2 regions of the Arthrobacter sp. 01N442 genome follow, and region 2 is predicted to be linked to the other one. Evidence: riboswitches for the same ligand, from Rfam matches in the RefSeq annotation. Region 2 holds a riboswitch; the other holds the start of a gene.
What was found. A riboswitch is a leader RNA that binds a small molecule or an ion and turns the genes downstream of it on or off. The one in region 2 is predicted to bind S-adenosylmethionine.
Positions count from the first base shown of each region.

Region 1: it holds a riboswitch for S-adenosylmethionine, as region 2 does, so the genes downstream of both, AC1DNC_RS07675 (DUF1737 domain-containing protein) here and AC1DNC_RS14195 (aminotransferase class V-fold PLP-dependent enzyme) in region 2, are expected to answer to the same signal.

Region 1 covers NZ_JBFTRD010000004.1:75,734-83,109, forward strand. The annotation lists gene AC1DNC_RS07660 (glutamate--cysteine ligase 2) at 1-889, shown strand, start outside; gene AC1DNC_RS07665 (O-succinylhomoserine sulfhydrylase) at 886-2,094, opposite strand; gene AC1DNC_RS07670 (rhodanese-like domain-containing protein) at 2,091-2,528, opposite strand; gene AC1DNC_RS07675 (DUF1737 domain-containing protein) at 2,525-2,842, opposite strand; SAM riboswitch class IV at 2,857-2,971, opposite strand; gene AC1DNC_RS07680 (hypothetical protein) at 3,152-3,913, shown strand; gene AC1DNC_RS07685 (aminodeoxychorismate lyase) at 3,922-4,884, opposite strand; gene cls (cardiolipin synthase) at 4,978-6,453, shown strand; gene pabB (aminodeoxychorismate synthase component I) at 6,482-7,376, opposite strand, start outside.
Region 2 covers NZ_JBFTRD010000006.1:267,205-274,580, reverse strand. The annotation lists gene AC1DNC_RS14235 (PadR family transcriptional regulator) at 1-43, shown strand, start outside; gene AC1DNC_RS14230 (50S ribosomal protein bL37) at 138-212, shown strand; gene rsrA (mycothiol system anti-sigma-R factor) at 314-586, opposite strand; gene AC1DNC_RS14220 (sigma-70 family RNA polymerase sigma factor) at 583-1,386, opposite strand; gene AC1DNC_RS14215 (DoxX family protein) at 1,691-2,239, shown strand; gene aroA (3-phosphoshikimate 1-carboxyvinyltransferase) at 2,247-3,650, shown strand; gene rsgA (ribosome small subunit-dependent GTPase A) at 3,634-4,749, shown strand; gene hisN (histidinol-phosphatase) at 4,819-5,631, shown strand; SAM riboswitch class IV at 5,721-5,834, shown strand; gene AC1DNC_RS14195 (aminotransferase class V-fold PLP-dependent enzyme) at 5,869-7,290, shown strand; gene AC1DNC_RS14190 (class I SAM-dependent methyltransferase) at 7,362-7,376, shown strand, end outside.

The DNA.
Region 1 (7,376 bases), on a different contig from region 2:
TGCCACCCACACGACGCCCAACCCGCGCTACGCCACAATGCAGAAGCGGTTCGGCCTCACCGTCCAGGAGCAGCTGACCTGCGGATTCCACGTCCACACCTTCATCGAGTCCCCGGAAGAGGGCGTCGCCGTCTTAGACCGCATCCGGGACAAACTGGCGGTGTTGATCGCGCTCAGTGCCAACTCGCCGTTCTGGAACGGGACGGAGACCGGCTTCGAGAGCTACCGCACCCAGGCCTGGAACCGTTGGCCGGCCGCTGGGCCCTCCATGATTTTCGGGAGCCTTCCCGTGTACCGGCGGGTGGTTACGCGGCTGCTGGAGAGCGGCGTGCTGTTTGACGAAGGGATGATCTACTTCGATGCCCGGCTGGCCCGGCACCACCCCACGGTGGAGGTCCGGGTTGCGGATGTCTGCCTGCGGGCGGAGGACGCGGCGCTGATCGCCGTCCTGGTGCGGGCCCTGGTGGAGTCCGCCAGCCGGGAGTGGCGCGACGGCGTGGATCCCGTCCCGGTGCCGACCGTGCTGTTGAAGATGGCCGCGTGGCAGGCCAGCAACTGCGGGCTGCGCGGGAAACTCCTCGACTTCGGCAGCTTCCGGCCCGCTCCGGCCGGCGAGGTGGTCCATGCCCTTGTCGACTTCGTCGCCCCCGTCCTGGCGGAGCAGGGGGAGCTTGAGCTGGCGCGGCGGGGCGTGGATCGGGTGCTGGCCAACGGCACGGGCTCGCAGCTGCAGCGTCAGGCGCTCTGCGCACCGGGGCTGGACACGCCCACCGACGACGCCGGCCTGGCCGCCGTCGTCGCCCATGCCGTCCGGGTCACGATGCTCGGCGCGGACGACGAAGAAGCATCGGAGCAGGCCGCGCTGCTCTCGCCGGTGCGCAGGAGCTAGACCTGCTTGAGTGCCTGTCCGAGGTCTCGGATCAGGTCCTCGACGTCTTCCAGGCCCACCGACAGCCGCACCACCCCGTCGCTCAGCCCGATCGCGGCCCGGCCCTCCGGGCCCATGGCGCGGTGCGTCGTGGTGGCCGGATGGGTGATGAGGGACTTTGAGTCGCCGAGGTTGTTGGAAATGTCGATGATCCGCAGCGCGTCCAGCAGCGCGAAGGCAGCCTCCTTGGCCGAGCGGCCGGGCGAAGGCGAGAGCTCCAGCGTCAGCACAGTGCCGCCGGCCTTCATCTGCTTGGCGGCCAGTTCGTATTGCGGGTGGGACGGCAGCAGCGGGTACTTGACCCAGTTGACCGCGGGCTGGGCCTCCAGCCATTCGGCGAGCCGCAGCGCCGAGGCGGAGGAGTGGTTCACCCGCAGGGCCATCGTCTCCAGGCCCTTGCTCAGCACCCAGGCGTTGAAGGCGGACAGTGCCGGGCCGGTGTGGCGCATGAGCTGCTTGACCGGGCCCTCGATGAATTCGCGGGTACCCAGGATCGCGCCGCCGAGGACCCGGCCCTGGCCGTCGATGTGCTTCGTGCCGGAGTACACGATCACGTCCGCGCCGAGCTCCCCGCAGCGCTGCAGCAGGGGAGTGGCGAAGACGTTGTCCACCACCACGGTCGCACCGGCGGCGTGCGCCAGTTCGCTCACCGCGGCGATGTCCACAATTTCCTGCATGGGGTTCGACGGCGACTCAAAGAACACGGCCGTCGTCGGAACGGCCAGCGCGGACCGCCACTGCTCGAGGTCCGGGCCATCCACGAAGACTGTCTCCACGCCCCAGCGCGGCAGGATTTCGTTGAGGATGACGAAACAGGAGCCGAAGAGCGAGCGGGCCGCGACCACCCGGTCGCCGGCCCCCAGCAAGGCGCCGAGTGCGGTGAACACGGCGGACATGCCCGACGCGGTCGCAAAGCACGCCTCGGTCCCCTCCAGCAGCCGGAGCCTTTCCTGGAACGTTGCCACCGAGGGGTTGCCGTAGCGGGAGTAGACGAACCGCTCGTCCTCGCCGGTGAAGGCGCGCTCGGCTGCGGCGGCGGATTCGTAGACGAAGCCCGAGTTCAGGAAAATCGGCTCGGTGGTCTCCTGGAACCCGGTCCGGTCGAGTCCGCCGCGGACGGCCTGGGTGTCCGGGCTCCAGCCCTGGGCGTCGGGATTGAAGCTCACTTAGTGCTTTCCTGGTTGGTGGGCAGGCCGCGGTTCTTCCAGCCGTTCACGGTCCGGCTGCCCGTTGGTCCGGGTTCACCCTCGAAGCCCTCCAGGACGTTGTAGGCGGTGAAGCCGGCCGCCGTGGCGGCGTTGGCGGCGGCGACCGAGCGGGCGCCGGAACGGCACAGAAAGACGAGCTCGGTGCCCTTCGCCTGTTGCTTCAGTTGTTCGCGCAGTTGCCGCTGGAGTTGCTCCAGGAACTGCGGGTTGGCGGCTCCGCCGGCCAGGCTCCACTGGACGAACAGCGGATCCTGCCGCTTTTCGGTGGCGGCCGCGGTGGCCGGGACACCGATCTGCGCCCATTCCCCCTCGGTGCGGACGTCCACCAGGACGGCGCCCGCCTCCAGCTTGGCCCAGGCTTCCTGCGGGCTCAGGTCTCCGGCGTAGCTCATGCGTGGCCCTCGCCAGCGAACTCCGCCCCGTCCAGCTCGTCCACCGCGTTGGCGACCGCGGCGTCGGCGCTCGCGATCGCGGCCGGCAGCACGAGCGCCTGGGCCACGATCACGGTACTGCCGTTGAACGTCGCGGAGGGGCTCCCGTGCAGCACGTAGCCCTCCGCCAGGGCGGCGGAGACACGCTCACAGAAGCTGCGGTCGTCGGGTCCGGTGAACAGGCGGTAGGCCAGTTTTTCCTCGGCCGGCGCCCCGCCGGCGGGGGACTGGGCGGGGGCTGTGGCGGGCACGGCGGATGCGGATGCGTCGGGCATGACGGATCTCCTTACTTTCACGCTTGCAGCTCGAATGGTCGATATGCCGAGTATTCACCTGAGGCACCCCGCCGCGAAAGGGAGGGTTGCCGACCGGCAAGTCAGGGCTTGGCGCCGGGTCTCATTACTCATTCAAAAACGTAGCACTGACGACGCCGGCCGCCACGGCGGCGTCGTCATGTTAAGTCACGCTCCCGCTGGCATGGCACCTTTCCCGGAGCGGTCCAATGTCGTAGTGTCACCGTTGACGCGCCTCCGGGGAACTGCCGGCGCCCATCCGCGCTCTCACACAATGAATTGGGGATCCACATGTACCTGCGACGCCTCGCGCCGATCGCGCTTTTGATGTCTGCCGCCGTCGCCCTCGCCGGCTGCGGCGGTTCGACCGCCCCGGCCGGGACGTCCCCCGCCGGAACGCCGAGCGCGGCAGCGTCCGCCACCGAGTCGCCGAGCCCGACCCCGACTCCCGAGGCAAGGACGTACACCAGGACGGAGCTGGCTGGAATCGTCGCCGGCCTTCGGGACAGCCAGGACAAGCGGCTGACCGCAATCCCGGCGGCCGAGCTGGAGAAGGGTATCGCCTCGTCCAAGGAAATGATGTCCTCGGTGGTAATCACCCCGAAGGCCTGTGCCGCGGTGGCGGACAGCAACGCCCAGATCCCGGCGGGCAGCACCTACGCCGCCGGTGGGTCGCAGTCGGCCAAGATGCGCGCCGTCACGGCAGTGACCCTTGTGGCAGTCAAGGATCCGGCAGTCCTGGCCAAGAACCTCGAGAGTTCCGCCAAGGTCAGCAAGGAGTGCGCCGACTTCACCATCGAGGTCCAGGGCCAGAAGGTCACGAACAAGACCGTGCCCTTGGACGTGAAGACCAACGCGGACAAGACGTATTCGACCCTGATGGTCCAGACGCTGCCGAACAAGGAGACCATCAGCACCTTGGTGGTCATGGGAGTCACCGGCGGGTTCTCGGCCACGGCTGTCGCCACCGGACCGGATGTCACCAAGACGTCCGCGGCCGAGCTGACCCGGCTGGTCAACGACGCCGTCAGCCTGAGCGGCGCCCGGGGCTAAGCCCCGCTCTACTCGATCGTGGCGAACAGTTCGTTGAGCTCGGACGTGAGCTGCCGCCGCCGTTCGGGGGTGCCGATTTCCTTGCCGTCGATGTGGTTCACCGGCGCGAGGAGCCGGATGCTCGAGATGAGCCAGACGGCGTCGGCGTCGTATAGGTCGTCCGGGACGAGCGGGCCGTAGCCCAGCTCCCACCCGGCGGCCTTGGCCGCGGTGAACAGGGCGCCCTGGGAGGTGCCGGGAAGGATTCCGCTGTCCAGCTGCGGGGTGATCAGCCGGCGCACGGTGCGGACTCCGCCCGCGCCGTCGTCGCTGGTCTCCAGGTGCGCCAGCAGCACGGTCGACGTCGGGCCCTCCAGGACCCGGCCGTCGGCGGAGGTGAAGATGACGTCGTCCGCGCCCTGGTGGTGGGCGTACCGGAGCGCCGCCATGTTGACCGCATAGGACAGGGTCTTGGCGCCCAGCAGCAGCCACGGGGCGCGCTCGCCCACCTCGCTGTCGTAGCCGCGGTCCAGCAGGAGGACGTCGATGCCGGTCTCGCGTTGCCGGCGGCCGGCTTCCGGGGGAGGTGAGGCCTGCACCCAGCACGTCGGCGTGGCGGCGCCCTCGACGCCGCGGCTGGCGAGCAGCTTCACCACGACTTCGTCCGCTTCGCCGTCGCCGCTGGCTTCGGCCGCCTCGCCGCGGTATTCGCTGACTGCGGTCTCGATCGCGCGGCGCCAGGCGTCCTCGGCCGGGATGTCCAGCTCCAGCGCGCGCGCCGAGCCCGCCAGCCGGCTCAGGTGGGCCTGCAGCTTGCGCGGACGCCCCCCGACCACCAGCAACGACTCGAAAATGCCGTCCCCGCGGGTGGCGCCCTGATCGGTGGCCATCAGCTGGGGCTTGGACGAGTCGGCGACGCGGCCGTTCTCAAACGCGGGATCGAGGAAGACCAGCACCGTTGCGCGGGCCGGATCAGAGGCGGGGGTAGTCATGCCTTCAGCTTAGTGCGGGAGTTGACGGGATAGGATTTGACGGTTACCCGTTCCGGAACTGTTCCGCGGGTCTGGAACTTGAGGGGTTCACCTGTGCTGTGGCCATTTTCGCTGACGGATTCGCTTCCGTCCTGGGTGATCCTGATCCTGACCGTCGTCGATCTTGGGATCCGGGTCCTTGCCCTCGGCATCATTCCCGGAAACCGGCGTCCGACCACCGCCATGGCTTGGCTCCTGATCATCTTCTTCGTCCCGGCCGTGGGCCTGGTCCTCTTCCTGCTCTTCGGGAATTTCCGGCTCTCCCGCAAGCGCCGTGCGCAGCAGGACGCGGTGAATACCCGGGTGCGGGCCGGCACGTCCGAGCTGGCCATGGTCGAAAGCCACTATGACGGCCCGGAATGGGTGTCCTCCGCGGCGGAGCTGAACAAGACCCTCGGCTCGCTGCCGATGGTGGACGGCAACCACGTGGAGCTCCTGCCCGGCTACCCGGACTCCATCAAGGCGATGGCGGCCGCCGTGCGCGAAGCCGAGTCCTTTATCAACGCCGAGTTCTACATCCTGAGTTCGGACCACGTCACGGACGACCTGCTCACGGCGATGGAAGAGGCCGCCGAGCGCGGCGTCGAGGTCCGCCTCCTGTTCGACCACCTGGGCACCCTGCGGATCAAGGGCTACAGCAAGCTCATCGCCCGGCTCAAGGCCAGCAAAATCCGCTGGCGGCCCATGCTCCCGCTGCGGCCGGTGCACGGCCAGTGGCGCCGCCCGGACCTTCGCAACCACCGCAAGATCATGGTGATCGACGGCGAAGTCGCCTTCACCGGTTCGCAGAACCTGATCGAGCCCTCCTACAACAACCCGCGGCACCGCAAGATCGGCCGGGAATGGGTCGAGCTGATGGCCTGCCTGCGCGGGCCGATCGTCACCACCCTCAACGTGGTGTTCGCCACCGACTGGCTCAGCGAGACCGACGAATCCCTGGAACACCAGCTGGCGCACCGGCCGGAAGCGCACCCCGGCAACATCACCGCCCAGGTGGTGCCCAGCGGTCCCGGCTTCATCACCGAGAACAACCTGCGCCTCTTCAACACCCTGATCTACTCCGCGCAGCACAAGATTTCGATCTGCAGCCCGTACTTCGTCCCGGATGATTCGCTGCTGTATGCGGTGACGACGGCGGCGCAGCGCGGCGTGGATGTTGAGCTCTTCGTCTCGGAAAAGGGCGACCAGTTCCTGGTCCACCACGCCCAGCAGTCGTACTACGAGGCGCTGCTGGAGGCGGGGGTGCGGATCTACCTCTACAAGGCCCCGTTCGTGCTGCACGCCAAGCACTTCACGATCGACAACGAGGTCGCCGTGCTGGGCTCCAGCAACATGGACATGCGCTCCTTCTCGCTGAACCTTGAGGTCTCGGTGATGCTCCTGGGTGAGGACATCGTGCGGCGGATCAGCGCCGTCGAGGACACCTACCGGGGCATCTCGCGGGAACTGACGCTCGAGGACTGGATGAAGCGGCCCGTGGGCGTCAAGTACGTGGACAACGTCGCCCGGCTCACCTCCACCCTGCAGTAGCCCGGCCGCCGGTGCCCCGGCGTGCCGCCTAGCCCGGCGGGAACTCCGCGCCGAGGGCCGAGAGCACGCCGAAGGCTTTGGTCCGAATCTCCTCGTACTCTTCCTGCGGCGAGGAATCGGCGGTGATGGCGCCGCCGACGCCGAGCGTGAGGGCGCTGGCTTGATCCGCACCGCGGGACACCACCAGGGTCCGGATCGCCACCGCGAGATCGGTGGCGCCGCTGAGCGAGAAGTAGCCGATTGCTCCGGAGTAGACCCCCCGCGGCGCGCCCTCGAGTCGGTCCAGGATGGCCATGGTGCTGACCTTCGGGGCGCCGGTCATGGAACCGGCCGGAAAGCAGGCCGCCACGGCTTCGGCCCGCGGCATGCCCGGCCGGAGGCGGGCATCGATGGTGCTGACCATCTGGTGGACGGTGGCGTAGCTTTCGATCGCACACAGCCTGCTGACGGACACGGATCCGGGCACCGCGAAGTGGCTCAGGTCGTTGCGGAGCAGGTCCACGATCATGATGTTCTCGGCCCGGTCCTTCGGCGAGGATTCCAGCTCGCGGCGCAGCAGCTCGTCCCGGGCGGCGTCGGAGGCCCGGCTCCGGGTGCCCTTGATCGGTTCGGCCCGCATCGCCCCGTCGGCGTCTATCCGCAGGAAGCGTTCCGGCGAGGTGCTGGCGACGGTGACGTCGTCCAAGCGCAGGTAGCTCGCGAACGGTGCGGGGTTGCGCCGGCGCAGCGCCAGGTACGCCTGCCACGGTTCGAAATCCCCGGCGGCCGCGGTGGCCGTCAGCGCCGTCGTGAGGCAGACCTCGTAGCTGTTGCCCTCCGCGATCTCGTGTTGCGCCTTGCCGATCTTGGCCTTGTACGCAGCTTCGGTGTCCCGGGCGCTGAACGCCAGGGCGGTGCCGTTACCGGCGGCGGGACCGGTACTG
Region 2 (7,376 bases):
GGACCAGGCACGGATCTCCATCCGGAACTCATTGGACGATTGAGGCCCCGACGGCGGGCTCCCGGTTCGCGGCGGGTCCGCCAATGTGGGAGACTTGAGGGCAGCTCTTTTGAGTACCAAGATTAAGGAGGCCAGCTATGAGCAAGCGTGCACGTAAACGTCGTGACCGTAAGCGTGGCGGCGCGAACCACGGTAAGCGCCCCAACACCTAAGCCACGGCTTGGATTGAAAGCTCTAAGTGAAAGACCCCGGGAACCTGACGGTTCCCGGGGTCTTTCGCTGTCTGCGGCGCCCAAGCTTCCGCTGGCGGCGCTCAGGCGTCCGCGTCGGCCTCAACCGGGCCGATCGAGTGGATCCGGTCCAGGATGGAGTTCTTGAGGTTCTCCGGCGCGGCCTCGGTGCAGGAGCGCTTCACCATCACGCGAATGATGCATTCGAGGTCATACTGCTCGTGGCACTCCGGGCACTCGTCGAGGTGCTTCTTGATCTCGGCGATGTCATCGTGCGTCAGGGCCCCGTCGAGGTACTCGTAGATGCGCTGCATCCGGGTGTCGTCGCAGTCGCCCAGTCCCTGGCAGTCGCTCATTTCCTGTTCTCCTGATTGTTGCTTTCGGCCGCTGCGGCGGGATCGCCGGCGGCCCTGAATCCCCGCTCGGCCGCATAGTCGGCCAGCATGTCCCGCAGCATTCTCCGGCCGCGGTGCAACCGGGACATGACGGTCCCGATGGGGGTGTTCATGATGTCTGAAATTTCCTTGTACGCGAAGCCCTCGACGTCGGCGAAGTAGACGGCAAGCCGGAACTCCTCCGGAATCGACTGCAGCGCCCGCTTCACGTCCGAATCCGGCAGATGGTCCAGCGCTTCGGCCTCCGCAGAGCGCAGCCCGGTCGAGGTGTGCGACTCCGCGCGGGCCAACTGCCAGTCCTCGATGGTGTCCGAGTTGGACTGCAGCGGTTCGCGCTGACGCTTGCGGTACAGGTTGATGTACGTGTTCGTGAGGATCCGGTACAGCCAGGCCTTGAGATTCGTCCCGGGCTTGTACTGGTGAAAGGCGGAAAACGCCTTCGTGTAGGCCTCTTGGACCAGATCCTCGGCGTCGGCCGGATTCCGGGCCATCCGCATTGCCGCGGAGTAAAGCTGGTCAACGTACTGCATCGCGTCGCGCTCGAAGCGCACTCGGCGCTCGTCCGTAGTCTCAGCCGCGGTGTCCAGCGGCTGGCCGGTGCCGTCCGCTGCTACGGTCTCTGCGGCTGTCCGTTCCGCAACGGCCTCGTCCACCGGGGTGGTGACCGCCGCGCTGCTGGCGGCGGTTGCCTCGGAGGGCTTGGCGTCGTCGTTTCCGGCAACCTCGTGCATGGCCGCAACGGCCGGATCCATGGTGCTCATTGCCTTCAAGTCTACTGTCACCTTCGGGCGGCCGTTTAAGGCTCCCGTCCGGGCCGCGGCCCATGGGTCCGCAGCGGTTTCTTCCAATAGCCCGGATTCTTTAACCAGAATCAAACCTCCGCCTTCCTGCACAGGCCGAACAACCGGCCGTGCACCTCGTTACTGCGCTGGTTTTCCCGCCCCCATTTCGGCTGGATTCTGTCTTGCACAACCGCGCACAACGGGCAAATATTCCGCAAAAGTGCAAGACTAGAACCGGTTCTCCCGCATAGCGTCCGCGGTTCGTCCATCCAGGAGGAAATTCATGTCCTTTGTCCGCTTTCTCGCCCGTCCCATGCTCGCCTCCAGTTTCGTGCTCGCAGGCATGGACAAGCTAAAGAACGCGGATGACACGGCAACCCAGCTGTCTCCCCTGCTGCGCCGCGCTGCCGAGTCCCTCCCCTTTCAGGCCGATGAGAAGGTTTTGGCCCGCGTGATCGGCGGCACCCAGGTGGGTGCCGGCGTGTGTCTGGCCCTGGGTAAGTCAGCCCGCCTCGCCGCCACCGTGCTCGCTGTCATCTCGGCGCTCAATGGTTTCGTGGAATGGCGCAGTGCGGACATCTCCTCCAAAGAAGGCCGGGACGCCCGGCGCAAGCAGCTGCTGAAGAACGTCTCGCTGACCGGTGGAGTGTTGCTGGCTGCCGTGGACACCGCGGGTAAGCCGAGCCTGGCCTGGCGCGCGGAGCACCTCGCGGCCGACGCCCGGAAGACCACCGCGCACCTCGCGGCCGACGCCCGGAAGACCACCGGCAAGAAGCTGAAGAAGGCTGACAAGGCGGTACGCAAGGCCGTCGACCACGCTGTCGGAGCCTAAGACGGCAATGACTGGCACCACCCCCACCGCAGCGGCCCCTTCCCTTCCGGCTGGCGGCGGTTCGCACTGGCCTGCGCCGTTCGCGGAACGTCCCGTCGACGCGACCGTGACGGTTCCAGGGTCCAAGTCCCTGACGAACCGGTATCTGGTTCTGGCCGCCCTCGCGGACGGCCCGTCCAGGCTGCGTGCCCCGCTGCACTCGCGGGACTCGGCCTTGATGATCGAGGCCCTGCGGCAGTTGGGGGCCACCATTACCGAAGTGCCCGGCGACGGCGCCTACGGCCCTGACCTGGCCATCACCCCCATCACGCTCGAGGCTGCCGCCGCGGACACCGCGATCGACTGCGGCCTCGCCGGCACGGTCATGCGCTTCGTCCCGCCGGTTGCCGCGCTGCACCGCGGCCGGACGGTGTTCGACGGCGATCCGCACGCCCGCAAACGGCCGATGGGCACCATTATCGAAGCCCTGACCGGCCTCGGCGTGGCAGTCGGCGCGCCGGACGGCGGACCGGCATCGTCGTTGCCGTTCTCCGTCGAGGGCACGGGCGAAGTCCGCGGCGGCCACCTCGTCATTGACGCCAGCGCCTCATCCCAATTTGTCTCCGCCCTGCTGCTGGCCGGCGCCCGCTTCACCGAGGGACTCCACTTGGAGCACCGCAGCAGCGACGGATCAAACAGGCCGGTGCCGAGCCTTGACCACATCACCATGACGGTGGCCGCGCTGCGCGGCGTCGGCGTGGCGGTCGATGACTCGGTGCCAAACCACTGGGTGGTCTCCCCCGGCCCCATCCGCGCCTTCGACCAGCGGATCGAACAGGACCTCTCCAACGCCGGGCCGTTCCTCGCGGCGGCGCTTGCCACCCGTGGCACCGTACGGATCCCCAACTGGCCGGCCGGGACCACGCAGGTGGGGGATCTCTGGCGCGGCATCCTCGCCAGCATGGGCGCCACCGTGACGCTGGAGGGCGGCACGCTGACCGTGACCGGCGGTCCGGAGATCAAGGGCGGCGACTTCGACGACACCAGCGAGCTCGCTCCCACCGTGGCAGCCCTCTGTGCCCTGGCCGACGGCCCCTCCCGGCTCAGCGGAATCGCCCACCTCCGGGGCCATGAAACGGACCGGCTCGCCGCCCTCGTTGCGGAAATCAACCGCCTCGGCGGCGACGCGGAAGAAACCGAGGACGGACTCATCATTCGGCCGGCGACGCTGCACGGCGGCGTCGTGCGCAGCTACGCGGACCACCGGATGGCCACCGCCGGTGCCATCCTGGGACTTGCCGTCCCCGGGGTCCAGGTCGAGGACATCGACACCACGGCCAAAACCATGCCCGGTTTCCCGCAATTGTGGACGGCCATGCTCGGCCGGACAGGCCCCGCAGACAAGGACGCCGCCGGTGGCACGCAGCACTGATTCCTGGGACGAATCCGACGTCAGGATCCGCCCCAACAAGAAGGGCTCCCGCCCCCGCACCAAGGACAGGCCCAGCTACGACGACGCCGTCACCGGCCGGATCGTCACCGTGGACCGCGGCCGTTACACCGCCGTCGTCGGTGAGGGCACAGCCGACGAACGTAAGATCATCGCGGCCCGGGCCCGGGAGCTGCGACGCAATCCCGTGGTTGCCGGGGACTTCGTCTCCCTCGTCGGGGACGTCAGCGGCGAACCCGACACCTTGGCCAGGCTGGTCAAGATCCAGGACCGCCGGACGCTGTTGCGCCGCAGCGCGGACGACACGGACCCGATCGAGCGCGCCGTCGTCGCCAACGCCGACCAGCTCGTCGTCGTCGTAGCCGCGGCAAACCCGGAACCGCGCACCGGTTTCATCGACCGCGCCCTCGTGGCCGCCTACGACGCCGGCATCGAGCCCCTGCTGCTGGTCACCAAGGCCGACGTCAAGGATCCCGCCGAGCTGCTGGCCAACTACCAGCACCTCGACTTCCCGGTCATCATCTCCAAGACGGCGGATTCGGCCGCCTCAGGCATCGACGCCCGCTCCGACGACGGACTGTCCGCCCGGTTGGACAAGGCCGCGGTCTCGCAGCTGCGAGAGCACCTCGACGGGAAAGTTACCGTCATGCTGGGCCACTCCGGCGTCGGCAAATCCACCATGGTGAACGCCCTCACCGGGGCCGAACGGGCCACGGGCGGCGTCAACGCCGTCACCGGCCGGGGCCGCCACACCTCCTCCTCGGCGCTGGCGTTGAAGGTCAGCGATGCCCCGGCCGGCAGCTGGATTATCGACACCCCGGGCATCCGGTCCTTCGGCCTGGCCCATGTGGACCCGGACCGGATCCTGCGCTCCTTCCCGGACCTGGCACCGGGCACCGACGACTGCGAACGGGGCTGCAAGCACGACGCTACCGCCGTGAACTGCGGAGTGGACGCGTGGGTGCAGGGCGGCCACGCGGGCCCGTCGGGACCGGCGCGCCTTGCCTCCCTGCGCCGGTTGCTCGGCACGGATCCGCGGATGGAAGCGCAGGAAACCAAGGAACTCGGCAGCGTCTCCTAGCAGCGCCCACTAGGCAGGCTGCGACGTGGCCTCCCGGTCCTCGGGGCGTTTTGACGGTAGTTTGGAAGCATGAGCCAACCAGCTTCGAGCTACAACGATGACCTGCGCCTTGCCCATGTACTGGCAGATTCCGTAGATTCCCAGACCATGAGCCGCTTCAAGGCGCTCGACCTTCGGATCGAGACGAAGCCGGACCTCACCCCCGTCACCGACGCGGACAAGTCCGCCGAGGAGGCCATCCGCGGCCAGCTTTCCCGCTCCCGCCCGCGCGACGCCGTCCTCGGCGAAGAGTTCGGCAGCTCCGGCCACGGCTCGCGGCGGTGGATCATCGACCCGATCGACGGCACCAAGAACTTCGTCCGCGGCGTCCCCGTCTGGGCCACCCTGATCGCCCTCGTGGACGAAGGCGAACCTGTGGTCGGCGTCGTCAGCGCCCCTGCCCTGGGCAAGCGCTGGTGGGCCGCTAAAGGCGCCGGCGCGTACATGGGCCGCTCACTGGCCGCCGCCACCCGGCTGAAGGTCTCCAACGTCTCGCGGCTTGAGGATGCGTCCCTCTCCTATTCCAGCCTCGGCGGCTGGAAGCAGCGCGGAAACCTCGACGAGTTCCTCGGCCTTACCGAGGAGGTCTGGCGCACCCGTGCCTACGGCGACTTCTGGTCCTACTGCCTCGTGGCCGAGGGCGCCGTCGACATCGCCTGCGAGCCGGAGCTCAACCTCTACGACATGGCCGCGCTCGTCCCGATTGTGACGGAGGCCGGGGGCCGTTTCACCTCGCTCGAGGGCGAGGACGGCCCCTTCGGCGGCAACGCCCTGGCCACCAACTCGATCCTGCATTCGGAAGTCCTGAAGCGCCTCAACCCCGGCCTCGACGACCTGCTGTAGCCTGGCGCGCCCACGGCAGTCCGTAACACTGCGCTTCACATTCCGGCCTGCCTTTTCGGCGCGGCCGGCCATGTCCTAGGCTCGAAGCAGGTCACGAGTGCCAGCGCTAAACCCCGGTTTGCTGGCCGGCAACCCTCCATTCGCGGCGGGGTGCCCCGGGTGACGACCTGGCCGGTCCGGAGCGGACCCGGCAAGCGCGGATCCCCTGTGAGCGGGGTCCTTTTCGAGCGAGGTCCCATGACGACTGCCACCATCCCCAGCCACAGCCCCTCCCCCGCCGCCGTTGGCGACGCACGTATCGACGCCGCCCGCCAGCCGCTGTCCGCGGTGTCCGGCGCTGAAATCCAGGCCCCACTGATCCAGGGCGGCCAGGTCCGCTACGCCAACCTGGACTACGGAGCCTCGGCCCCGGCACTGTCCGTGGTGTCCGCCTACCTGAACGAGATCCTGCCGTACTACGCCAGCGTGCACCGCGGCGCCGGGTACGCCTCCCAGCTGAGCACCTCAGTGTACGAAAACGCCCGGAACATCGTCCGCGACTTCGTCGGCGGCCGGCCGGACGACTCCGTGATCTTCACCCGGAACACCACCGACTCGCTGAACCTGCTGGCCGGCTGTTTGCCGGCCGACGGCGGCCGGCACACCGGCGAGGTGCTCTACCTCGACATCGAGCATCACGCCAACCTGTTGCCCTGGCAGAACGTCCCGCACCGCAGCGTCGTGGCGGCCCCCACCCTGCGCGGCACCGTGGAGCGGCTGCGGGCGGAACTCGCCCTTGGCGGCGTCAGCCTGCTCGCCGTGACCGGCGCCTCCAACGTCACCGGCGAAATCCTGCCGATCCGCGAACTGGCCGCCCTGGCACACGAATTCGGTGCCCGGATCGCCGTCGACGCGGCCCAGCTCGCCCCGCACCGCCGGATCGACATCGCCGCGGACGACGTCGACTACCTCGCTTTCTCCGGCCACAAGCTCTACGCCCCGTTCGGCGCCGGCGTGCTGGTGGGACGGCCGGACTGGCTGGACGCCGGCACCCCGCATCTGGCCGGCGGCGGCGCCGTACGGGACGCGCGGCTCGACTCCGTCAGCTGGACCACGGGCCCAGCCCGCCACGAGGGCGGCTCCCCCAATGTCCTGGGTGCGGCCGCGCTGGCCCGCGCCAGCCAGGTCATCGAGGCGCTCGACGAGCAGCAGTGGCACGCCCACGAGGACGCCATCCGCTCCTACCTGGTCGAGGGGCTGCAGCTGATCGACGGCGTGAGCGTCCACCACATCTTCGAGGACACCGCCCTGGCGACCGGCCCCGGGACGATCGGCGTCGTCAATTTCTCGGTTGCCGGTTACGACGCCGGACTGGTCGCGGCCTACCTCTCCGCCGAGCACGGCGTCGGCCTGCGCGACGGGCGGTTTTGCGCGCACCCGCTGCTGAAGCGGCTGGGCCTGCCCGCCGGCTCGCTCCGCGCCAGCTTCGGCCTCGGGTCGCGGCTTGAGGATGCCGAGCGGCTGCTCGCCGGAATACGGGAGCTGCGGCACAACGGCCTCGGCTGGGACTATGTCGTGGACGCCGGACGGTGGGTGCCGGCCAACGACACCCGCAGCTACCCGCACTGGGCGCCCAACACGCCTGGCACTGCCGGTGCCGCCCCCTGCACCGCCGACTAGGGGCTCCGGGGTCCAGCCCCGTGCGGTAAATTCGGATGGTACTTACCAAAAGCTGCCGAAGGAGATCGCACGTGGCACGCGGCGGC